Regions from separate parts of the Variovorax trehalosi genome, predicted to be linked through region 1. Evidence: riboswitches for the same ligand, from Rfam matches in the RefSeq annotation. Region 1 holds a riboswitch; each other region holds the start of a gene.
What was found. Region 1 has a riboswitch for glycine ahead of ACSFA7_RS18670 (D-amino acid dehydrogenase). Riboswitches for the same ligand answer to the same signal wherever they lie in the genome.
Positions count from the first base shown of each region.

Region 1 (3,267 bases):
GCTGCTGGCCGACCTGCAGGTCTCGCTCGACCGCCCGCAGGAGGCCATCGACGCGGTGCGCAACACGCTGGTGGGCCTGGCCGACGCGGGCAGCGACGGCGTGCGCCGCACCGGCGACCTGGGCGCCGACGTGCTGGTGCGCCACATCATCGGCCTGGACCCGACGCGCCGCGGCATCGCGATCGCCGACACGGCCGAGGCTGGGATGCGGCTGACTTTCTGCCGCCGCAATGCGCAGGCCGCGCGGGCGGACCTGATGCGCATCTGCGCGGAGATTCGCGAAGAGCTGGAGCCCGAAGAACAGACGCTGGCCACCGCCCGTGCCGTGGCCGCCGGCGAAGCGGAGGCGGCGCCTCACCCCGCGCGCCGCATCGCGGGCGCGGTGTATGTGAGCTGTTCAGGGCGCGGTGGTCCGCACTTCGGCGCGCCCGGCGCCGAGCTGCAGATCGTGCGCCACGCGCTGGGCGATGTGCCGCTGGTCGGCTTCTTCGCCGCGGGCGAAATCGCCCGGCATCACCTGTATGGCTACACCGGCGTTTTGACGGTGTTCACCAGCAAGGATTGACGGGTCGCGATCAGGCTGCTTGCAGCACGCGCGGCTGCGGCGCCAGCATGCCCGTGAACGCGAAATCCACCTCCGGCACAAGCCCGCTCACGATCCGCGCGATCGACTTGCCCGAGCCGCAGGCGTGCGTCCAGCCGAGCGTGCCGTGGCCGGTGTTCAGGTACAGGTTCGGCAGCTTCGTCTTGCCGATCATCGGCACGTTGCTCGGCGTCGCGGGGCGCAGGCCCGTCCAGAACTGGGCCTGCTCGGTGTCGCCGGCGCCGGGGAACAGTTCCTCCACGCGCCGCACGATGGCTTCGCAGCGCACGCGGTTCAGGTCGCGGTCGTAGCCGTTGAGCTCGGCCGTGCCGGCGATGCGGAGGCGATCGCCCGATTCGGACGTGTAGCGCGAGAACACGAGCTTGAACTCGTCGTCGGTCAGCGAGACCTGGTGCGCCTTCGAGGCGTCCTTGACGGGCAGCGTCACCGAGTAGCCCTTGGCCGGATAGATCGGCAGGCGGATGCCCAGCGGCGCCGCATACAGCGGGCTGAGCGAACCCATCGCCAGCACGAAGGCGTCGCCGCGGATGCGCTGGAAGCGGCCTTCGTTGTCGGTCGCCTCGACGTGGTCGATGCTGCCGCCGGCTTCGCGCAGCGCGGTCACCGTGTGGCTCATGAGGAACTTCACGCCGGCCGCGGCCGCGAGGCCGACCAGTTCGCGCGCGAAGCGGTTGGCGTCTCCCGATTCGTCTTCAGCCGTGTAGGTGGCGCCGGCCAGCTGGGGGCGGATGTGGGCGAGGGCGGGCTCGATCTTCACCGCCTCGTCAGCCGAGATCACCAGCCGTTCGCAACCGAGGGCGCGCATCTGCTCGGCGGGCGCGAGGGCGCCGTCGAACTCCTTCTGCGTCGTATAGAAATGCAGGATGCCCTGGGTGCGCTGGTCGTAGCTGAGGCCCGTGTCGCGGCGTAACTGCTGCAGCATGTCGCGGCTGTAGGTGCCCAGGCGCACGATCTGTTCGATGTTGTGCCTCGTGCGCGCCGGCGTGCATTCGCGCAGAAACTGCAGGCCCCAGAGCCACTGGCGCATGTCGGCGCGGATGCGAAAGAGCAGCGGCGCGTCTTCCTTGCCCAGCCACTGCAGAACCTTGAGCGGTGCGCTGGGATTGGCCCACGGTTCGGCGTGGCTCACCGAGATCTGCCCGCCGTTGGCGAAGCTGGTTTCGGCGGCCGGGGTGGCCTGCCGGTCGATCACGGTCACTTCGTGGCCGAGTTGCTGGAGGTAGTAAGCCGAGGTCACGCCGAGCAGGCCGGCGCCAAGAACGATCACGCGCATTGCAAGTACCTTTGAGGTGCAGCGCTTGAATGGCGGGCGTGGTGTGCTATTGATTCAATAGCAAGCAACCGGACGCCCGCCGTCCAAGTTGCCGCTCCCCCTGTCCTCGGTACCTGAGAGATTCACCTGTTGCACTTTTGCAACGGGTTTGCTCCTTCGGTGCATCGCGATCCCTGCGGGTGCGATGGCTCTCCAGACGGCGTTTGATGTGATGCAGTACTGACCCCCTGTTCGGGCCGACCTGAGCGTTTATGGGAGTTTGCGCCTTCGGTAGGGCCACCGGGGTGGCCCGCTCTCCTGCAGTGGGGGCGATTGTAGGTGGGTACCGGCGATGCGCCAACCCCGGGGTTCGGCCCCTTGGGCCGATGGGATAATCATCCGTTCATTCGCCGGACGGCGATCGTTCGACAACAACAGGGGACCTCATGATCCTGGTAACCGGCGGCGCAGGCTTCATTGGCGCCAATTTCGTACTCGACTGGCTCGCACAGAGCGATGAACCGGTCGTGAATCTCGACAAGCTGACCTACGCGGGCAACCTCGAGACGCTCGCGTCCCTCAAGGACAACCCGAAGCACATCTTCGTGCAGGGCGACATCGGCGACAGCGCGCTGCTCGACCGCCTGCTGGCCGAGCACAAGCCGCGTGCCGTGGTCAACTTCGCGGCCGAATCGCACGTCGACCGCTCGATCCACGGCCCCGAAGACTTCGTGCAGACCAATGTGCTGGGCACCTTCCGCCTGCTCGAATCCGTACGCGGTTTCTGGAATGCGCTGCCCGCCGACCAGAAGGCGGCCTTCCGCTTCCTGCACGTGTCGACCGACGAGGTCTACGGCTCGCTTTCCAAGACCGACCCGGCCTTCACCGAAGAGAACAAGTACGAGCCCAACAGCCCCTACTCGGCCAGCAAGGCCGCCAGCGACCACCTCGTGCGCGCCTGGCACCACACCTACGGCCTGCCGGTGGTCACCACCAACTGCTCGAACAACTACGGGCCGTTCCATTTCCCCGAGAAGCTCATTCCCCTGATGATCGTCAACGCCCTGGCCGGCAAGCCGCTGCCCGTGTACGGCGACGGCATGCAGGTGCGCGACTGGCTCTACGTGAAGGACCACTGCAGCGCCATCCGCCGCGTGCTCGAAGCCGGCAAGCTCGGCGAGACCTACAACGTGGGCGGCTGGAACGAGAAGCCCAACATCGAGATCGTCAACACCGTCTGCGCGCTGCTCGACGAGCTGAGCCCCAAGGCCGGCGGCAAGCCGTACAAGGAACAGATCACCTACGTGACCGACCGCCCCGGCCACGACCGCCGCTACGCCATCGACGCGCGCAAGCTCGAGCGCGAACTCGGCTGGAAGCCCGCCGAGACCTTCGACAGCGGCATCCGCAA
Region 1 is NZ_JBPJZG010000004.1:683,426-686,692, forward strand. Features, by position in the region: gene ACSFA7_RS18665 (FIST signal transduction protein) at 1-565, shown strand, start outside; gene ACSFA7_RS18670 (D-amino acid dehydrogenase) at 576-1,877, opposite strand; glycine riboswitch at 1,968-2,083, opposite strand; glycine riboswitch at 2,095-2,187, opposite strand; gene rfbB (dTDP-glucose 4,6-dehydratase) at 2,303-3,267, shown strand, end outside.

Region 2 (3,267 bases), on a different contig from region 1:
TGCACCGGGAGCCACTGCAGGTGCAGCGCGAATATCCAGATGAGCACGTAGCCGATCACGAAGGCCGGTATGGAAAAGCCCATGACCGAGAAGCCCATGAGCATGCGGTCGAGCCAGCCGCCGTGGCGCCACGCGGCGATCACGCCGAGCGGCACCGCGATGAGGATGGTCGCCACCAGCGTCACCGCCGCGAGCGACACGGTGGCCTCGATGCGCTGGCCGATCAGCTCCACCACCGTTTTCTTCATGAAGTACGACTCGCCCAGGTTGCCCTGCAGCAGTTGCACGCTCCAGTGGAAGAACTGCACCGGCAGCGACTGGTTGAGCCCCAGTTGCTCGCGCACCCGGGCGATGTTCTCGCTGGTGCCGCTGTCGCCCACGATGGCGGCAGCCGGGTCGCCGGGCGCGAGCCGCAGCATCAGGAACACGATCAGCGCGACGATGACGAGCACCGGAACGGTCGAGAGAATGCGACGTGCAAGAAAGAGCAGCATGGGTGACTCCCTGATTCCAGCTGTCTCAGTTCTTCTTCAGGTTCCAGAACACGCCGACCGGCGAGCGCACCACGCCGCTCACCACGCCCTTGCGGTAGGCCGTGAGCGGCTTGTATTCGCCGATGGGCGCATAGATGCCGGTGTCGTACACGCGCTGCTGGATGGCCGTGGCCAGTTCCTTGCGCTTCGGTTCGTCGGCGCTCGCGAGGAAGTCGGACTTGAGTTGTTCCAGCTTGTCGTCGGTGGCCCAGCCGAACCAACCCTTCTCGCCATTGCCGGTCAGCGGCGCGAAGAACATCGGGTTCATGTTGTCGGCAATGCCCCAGCCGGTGATGAAGAGGTTCCAGCCGCCCTTGTCGACCGGGTCTTTCTTGGCGCGGCGCGTGACCAGCGTGGGCCAGTCCATCGACTGCATGTCGACGTTGAAGCCGGCCTGTTTGAGCAGTTGCGCCATCACCGGCGGAAACTTGTTGAGCACCGCGAAGTCGGCCGGGTACATCAGCACCACGGGCTTGCCGTCGTAGCCTGCCTCCTTGAGCAGCGCCTTGGCTTTCTCGAACTGCGGCTTGCCGGTGAAGTAGCCGGTCTTGTCGGACGCGAAGGCCGAGCCGCAGGGGTAGATGGAGGCGCAGCTGTTGTACAGTTCCTTGTGCACCAACTGGGCGCGCATCAGCGCCTCCTGGTTGATGGCCATGAAGGCGGCCTGCGCGATCTTCGGGTTGTCGAAGGGCGGAATCAGGTGGTTCAGGTGCAGCGCGAACGAGCCCTTCGAGACGGGGCTGTCGAGCGTGACGGCGGGGTTGTTCTTGAGCGCGGTGTACTGCTCGGAGGGCACCCACTCGATCATGTCGACCTCGCCGTTGGCCAGCGCATTGGCTTGCGTCTGCGCGTCCTTCAGCACGATCCACTCCATGCGGTCGACGTACACGTTCTTGCCCCCGGCCGTGCCGGAAGGCGCCTCGGTGCGCGGCACGTACTTGGTGTTCTTCAGGTAGACGATCTTTTCGCCGGGGCGGTATTCGTCCTTCTTGAAGATGTAGGGGCCAGAGCCGGTGGCGTCGTCGATCTGCTTGTCGGCCGGCGTGGCGGCCACGCGCGCCGGCATGATGAAAGGCGGGTTCGACGAAGGCTTGCTCAGCGCATCGAGCACCATGCCGAAGGGCTCCTTGAAGACCAGCCTGAAGCTGTTGGCGTCGACGGTCTCGGCCTTGTCGAGCGCGGTGAACATCTTCTGGCCCAGGCCGTCGCGCTGGCCCCATCGCTTGAGGGAGGCGAGCACGTCGTCCGAGGTGACGGGCTTGCCGTCATGGAAGGCAAGGCCCTTGCGCAGCGTGAAGTTCCAGGTCTTGCCGTCGGCGCTGGTCGTGTATTTGTCGACCATCTGCGGCAGCACCTTGCCCCGCTCGTCCACGCCGAAGAGCGTGTCATAGACCATGTAGCCGTGGTTGCGCGTGACGAAGGCGGTGGTCCAGATCGGGTCGAGGATCTTCAGGTCGGACTGCGGCACCAGGCGCAGCACCTTGCCCGCATCCTGCGCAAGGCTCGATGCCGCAGCGGCCGCGAACACCGCGCCTGCGAGGATGGTTTTCATCAGGTTTCTCTTGGACAGCATGTCGGTTCTCCGGTTGAAAAAAGAAAGAAGGAATGCAAGGCTTCGGCCACGCGCATGCACTGCCATGGCAAAGCCGATGACCGTGGTGCACGAGGCGTTCGAAATGGAAGTCATGACAACAAGGCTCCAGAAGCGAACAAGGGCAGCCCGCGCCGTAGCGCGAGTGCCCTTGCTGTCCTTTGGCCTGAGAGATTCACCATGCGCGCCCATCGCGCATGGCTTGCCCCTTCGGCGGCTGCCCTCGGAACCTCTACCGGCTCCGGGCAACGCTCTCCAGCGTTAGTAAATATCCAGTCTTGGGACCTGAGCGTTCTGGGCTATCGCCTTCGGTAATGCACTAACTCGAAGCATCGAGCCGGCATTTCTCCTGGATGACTTTCCTTCAAGCAGATTACGTGCCACTCGGCCACGCATTCGATGAGGTAAAACCTCGCCTCGTGAACAATGCACCCTCGCCCCTACCCGTCCTCCGTCTTCAGGACATCGGCTTCGCCTACCCCGACCAGCCCGCGATTGCCGCCGGCTGGAACGCCTCCATCGGCCCCGGCGTCACCCTGCTGTACGGCGACACCGGCGCCGGCAAGTCGGCGCTGCTCCAGGTGATCGCGGGCGTGCTGCCGGCGACCAAAGGCCAATTGACGGTCGGAGGCACGAGCCTCCACGCCTCGCCCGAGGGCTACCGCCGCAACGTGTTCTTCGTCGACCCGGCCACCGACCGCTTCGACCAGGTCACCGCGCGAGCCTGCACCGCAACCCTCCGCGAAAGCGACGCCGACTTCGACGAAGACCTCTGGCAGGCCCTGGTAGAGGGCTTTTCGCTGCCCCCGCACCTCGACAAGCCGATGTACATGCTCTCCACGGGTTCGAAGCGCAAGGTGTGGCTGGCCGTCGCCCTCGCCTCGGGCCGCCCGCTGGTGCTGCTGGACGAGCCGACCGCGGCGCTGGACGCCGGCTCGGTGCGCTGCCTCTGGAGCGCACTGGCCGACCTGGCAGGCCAGCCGGGCCGTGCCCTCCTCGTCGCCAGCGCCGCGCGGATCGACGAGGTTCCGCTGGCCGCCACGATCGAGCTGCCCCTCCATTGACAGAGCCTTGCGCGGGGAGATAACCCCGCCGGCTGTCCGGGCGGGTCGCCGCCCGGCGACAATCGCGGATTCCGGCGGT
Region 2 is NZ_JBPJZG010000006.1:380,650-383,916, forward strand. Features, by position in the region: gene ACSFA7_RS23735 (ABC transporter permease) at 1-494, opposite strand, end outside; gene ACSFA7_RS23740 (ABC transporter substrate-binding protein) at 520-2,106, opposite strand; glycine riboswitch at 2,269-2,393, opposite strand; gene ACSFA7_RS23745 (ABC transporter ATP-binding protein) at 2,544-3,188, shown strand.
Region 2: it holds a riboswitch for glycine, as region 1 does, so the genes downstream of both, ACSFA7_RS23740 (ABC transporter substrate-binding protein) here and ACSFA7_RS18670 (D-amino acid dehydrogenase) in region 1, are expected to answer to the same signal.

Region 3 (3,267 bases), on a different contig from region 1:
GCGTCGAACTGCGCGGGCTCGCTCAGCTTGACCTTGAAGAACCAGCCGCTGGCCAGCGGGTCGCTGTTGGCGAGCGACGGGTCGGCGCGCAGCGCTTCGTTCACTTCGGTGATCTCGCCCGAGACGGGCATGAACACATCGGCCGCGGCCTTCACCGATTCGACGACACCGGCGACTTCGCCCTGCGCGAAGGTCTTGCCGACTTCGGGCAGGTCGACGAACACGACGTCGCCCAGCGCGTCCTGCGCGTGCACGGTGATGCCGACGGTGGCAGCGCCGCCTTCGGCCGAGACCCACTCATGGTCCTTGGTGTACTTGATGCTCATGGGAAAACTCCTCGTGGAAAAAATTGAATAAGTGGCAGAGCCTAGCCGCGGTAGTAGCGGGTCGGCACAAAGGGCATGGTCGAGACTTCCATCGGCACCGGCTTGCCGCGCACGATGGCCTGCACGCGCGTGCCGGGCTCGGAGAACGCGGTGGCCACGTAGCCCATCGCGACGCAACGGTCGGCACTCGGGCCGAGCAGGCCGCTGGTGACGATGCCGATGTCCTGGCCTTCGAAGGATTGCAGCACCGTGCCGTCGCGCACCGGAATGCGTTCCAGCGCGACGAGGCCGACGCGCTTGCGCTTGAGGGTGTCGTGGTCGGTGTGGCCGGCCGCGCCTGCGGTGGTGGCAGCGAGCTGGGCGAGGATCTTTGCCGCGCCCGGGAAACCGCCTTCGCGCGCACCGCCCGCACGGCGCACCTTCTGCATCGCCCAGTTGAGCGAGGCTTCGACGGGCGTGGTGGTGGTGTCGATGTCGTTGCCGTAGAGGCAGAGGCCCGCTTCCAGCCGCAGCGAGTTGCGCGCGCCCAGGCCGATGGGCTTGACCTCGGGCTGCGCCAGCAGCAGGCGGGCGAGGGCGTCGGCATCCTTGCCGGCCACGGAGATTTCGAAGCCGTCCTCACCCGTGTAGCCGCTGCGCGTGACGAAGGCCGGGATGCCGCCGATCTGCACCGCACCGCCCGTCATGAACACGAAGCGCTCGATGCCGGGCGAAAGGCGCGCCAGCGTGGCTGCGGCCTGCGGGCCCTGCAGCGCGAGCAGCGCGTGGTCGGGCAGGGGCTGCACCTCGCAGCGCGTGCCGATCTTCTGCTGGATGTGCGCGATGTCCGCCGCCTTGCAGGCGCCGTTCACGATCACGAAGATCGAGCCGTGGCCCTCGTTGAAGAACATCAGGTCGTCCAGGATGCCGCCCTCGTCGTTCAGCAGCAGGCCGTAGCGCTGCTTGCCGGCGGGCAGGTCGATCACGTCGACGGGCATCAGGGTTTCGAAGGCGGCGGCGGCGTCGGGGCCGACCAGGCGCAGCTGGCCCATGTGGGAAATATCGAAAAGGCCGGCCGCATCGCGCGTGTGCTTGTGCTCGGCCATCAAACCGGAGGGGTACTGCACGGGCATCGAATAGCCGGCGAAGGGCACCATGCGGGCACCGAGCTCCACGTGGAGGTCGTACAGCGGTGTCTTGAGAAGTTGGGCGTCGGAAGCGGGAGAAGTCACCGGAGGCACTCCAAAGGGGCAGTCGAAATCCATGGCTGCAACGCCACGGGCCACCCCTGCTGTCCGCTTTACCTGAGAGATTCGCCCCACGATCGGGGTTTGCTCCTTCGGTGGGCCGGTGCAATGCAAGCATGCAACGGCCTCTCTCCAGCAAGGAAACGCCGGTGTGAACCGGCGCCTTGTCAGTCCTTTTGCCTGAGCGTTCGGGGATCCCCTGCGCCTTCGGCGGCCCCGTCGCGCGGGGCTCTCTCCTGACCCTGCCGAGTGTAGTGGACGAATCGCCCGACGTCGGAGCTCAAGACGTTTGCGCGGGATTTCGGTGTCATCAGTGCGGTGCGGCAAAACCGCACCAAGGCTTGGACAAATCCGTCTGGTGAGCCTCTTCTTTTGGCACTAGCATATTGGGCACATCAACACATCCCCAAAGGAACGCAAAGAATGACAGATGCCAGAAATATGAGCTTCGCGGATATCCAGAAGCGCATCCAGGAAATGGACGATGAACGGGCCCAACTGGAACTGGCATTGCAGGCCAAGCGCGGAGAAGAATTGAAGGTGCTGGCCGATGCCTATGCGAAGAAACTCGAAGCAGCCGGCTTCAGCATTGCGGAGGGCAAATCCGCGCTCGACCCCTACGACAAATCGGAAGCAAAACGTACGCGTTCACCCAATGGCAGTCGTGTATCGGAAGCCAAGGCCTATGTGAAGGGCACCGTCTACAAGGATCCCAATTCCAGCGCGACCTGGACAGGCGGAACAAAAGGCCGGCAACCACCGTGGCTCATCGCCGCGCTCGAAGGCGCGCCGGACAAGAGCAAGGCCTACGAAAAGCTCGCGGCAGGTGGCGACCACGTTAATAACGGCTGATGGCATTCAATGCCAAGTTTTGCAGCCATCACGCCGGCGATCATTGCCGGCGACGTCGACGCAGTTCATCATTTTTTCAAACATGATCTGAATGGAAATGCAAAAGCCGTGGACATATGTGGAGATACCTTGCTGCATATTGCTGCCCGCCACAACAAGACCACGGAAGTTCGTGCGATAGAGGTTTTGCTGATTGCTCATTGCCGGGTTGAGTTCAGCACGCCAAACAGGAGTGGAATTTGCGCCCGGGATATGCCGGATCAAATGAACGAGGCCAATGTCTCGAACAATGACCGATATCGCGAGATATTCAACGACCGTCTGGAATGGGTCATGGTGGACGATGGTCCGCCCGAGAAAGTAGAAATCAAATCCAGAAAAATCTGACCGAATCTTCACGGTGTCCGGGAGATGCCAGATCGTCAGAAGTGGAAGCGCAGATGCAGCGTCAATGCACCACTTCCGCCGGCGGCAGCAGCCGCTCGATGCGCTCGCGCAGCGATTCGGCCCGCTCGGCGCCGGCCGTCTTCTCGATTTCGCTGAGCATCAGCGCAGCAATGGTCAGCATCGCCTCGCGGTCGCGGGCTTCGCGCAGGGCGTCGCGCATCTGCAGGGCGAACTTCGGGTCGCGCCGCACGAACATGCGCTCGCAGATGTCGAACAGGAACATCCGCGTGGTGGCCAGCGAGCGCTTGCCGTCGAAGTTGTCGGCCGTGGTCGTGAGCTGGATCGGGTTGGCCGCGGGCACCGGCTCGGGCGGGGCGCTCGCCGTGGGCGGCTGCGCCGATGGGGCCGCGGCGGGCGCCGCGACAGGCGCGGCCGGCCGCGCGTCCTGCAGATACCCCTTGCTCACCAGCGCCAGG
Region 3 is NZ_JBPJZG010000001.1:595,764-599,030, forward strand. Features, by position in the region: gene gcvH (glycine cleavage system protein GcvH) at 1-326, opposite strand, end outside; gene gcvT (glycine cleavage system aminomethyltransferase GcvT) at 368-1,537, opposite strand; glycine riboswitch at 1,587-1,698, opposite strand; glycine riboswitch at 1,719-1,793, opposite strand; gene ACSFA7_RS02805 (hypothetical protein) at 1,976-2,404, shown strand; gene ACSFA7_RS02810 (ankyrin repeat domain-containing protein) at 2,414-2,791, shown strand; gene ACSFA7_RS02815 (hypothetical protein) at 2,853-3,267, opposite strand, start outside.
Region 3: it holds a riboswitch for glycine, as region 1 does, so the genes downstream of both, gcvT (glycine cleavage system aminomethyltransferase GcvT) here and ACSFA7_RS18670 (D-amino acid dehydrogenase) in region 1, are expected to answer to the same signal.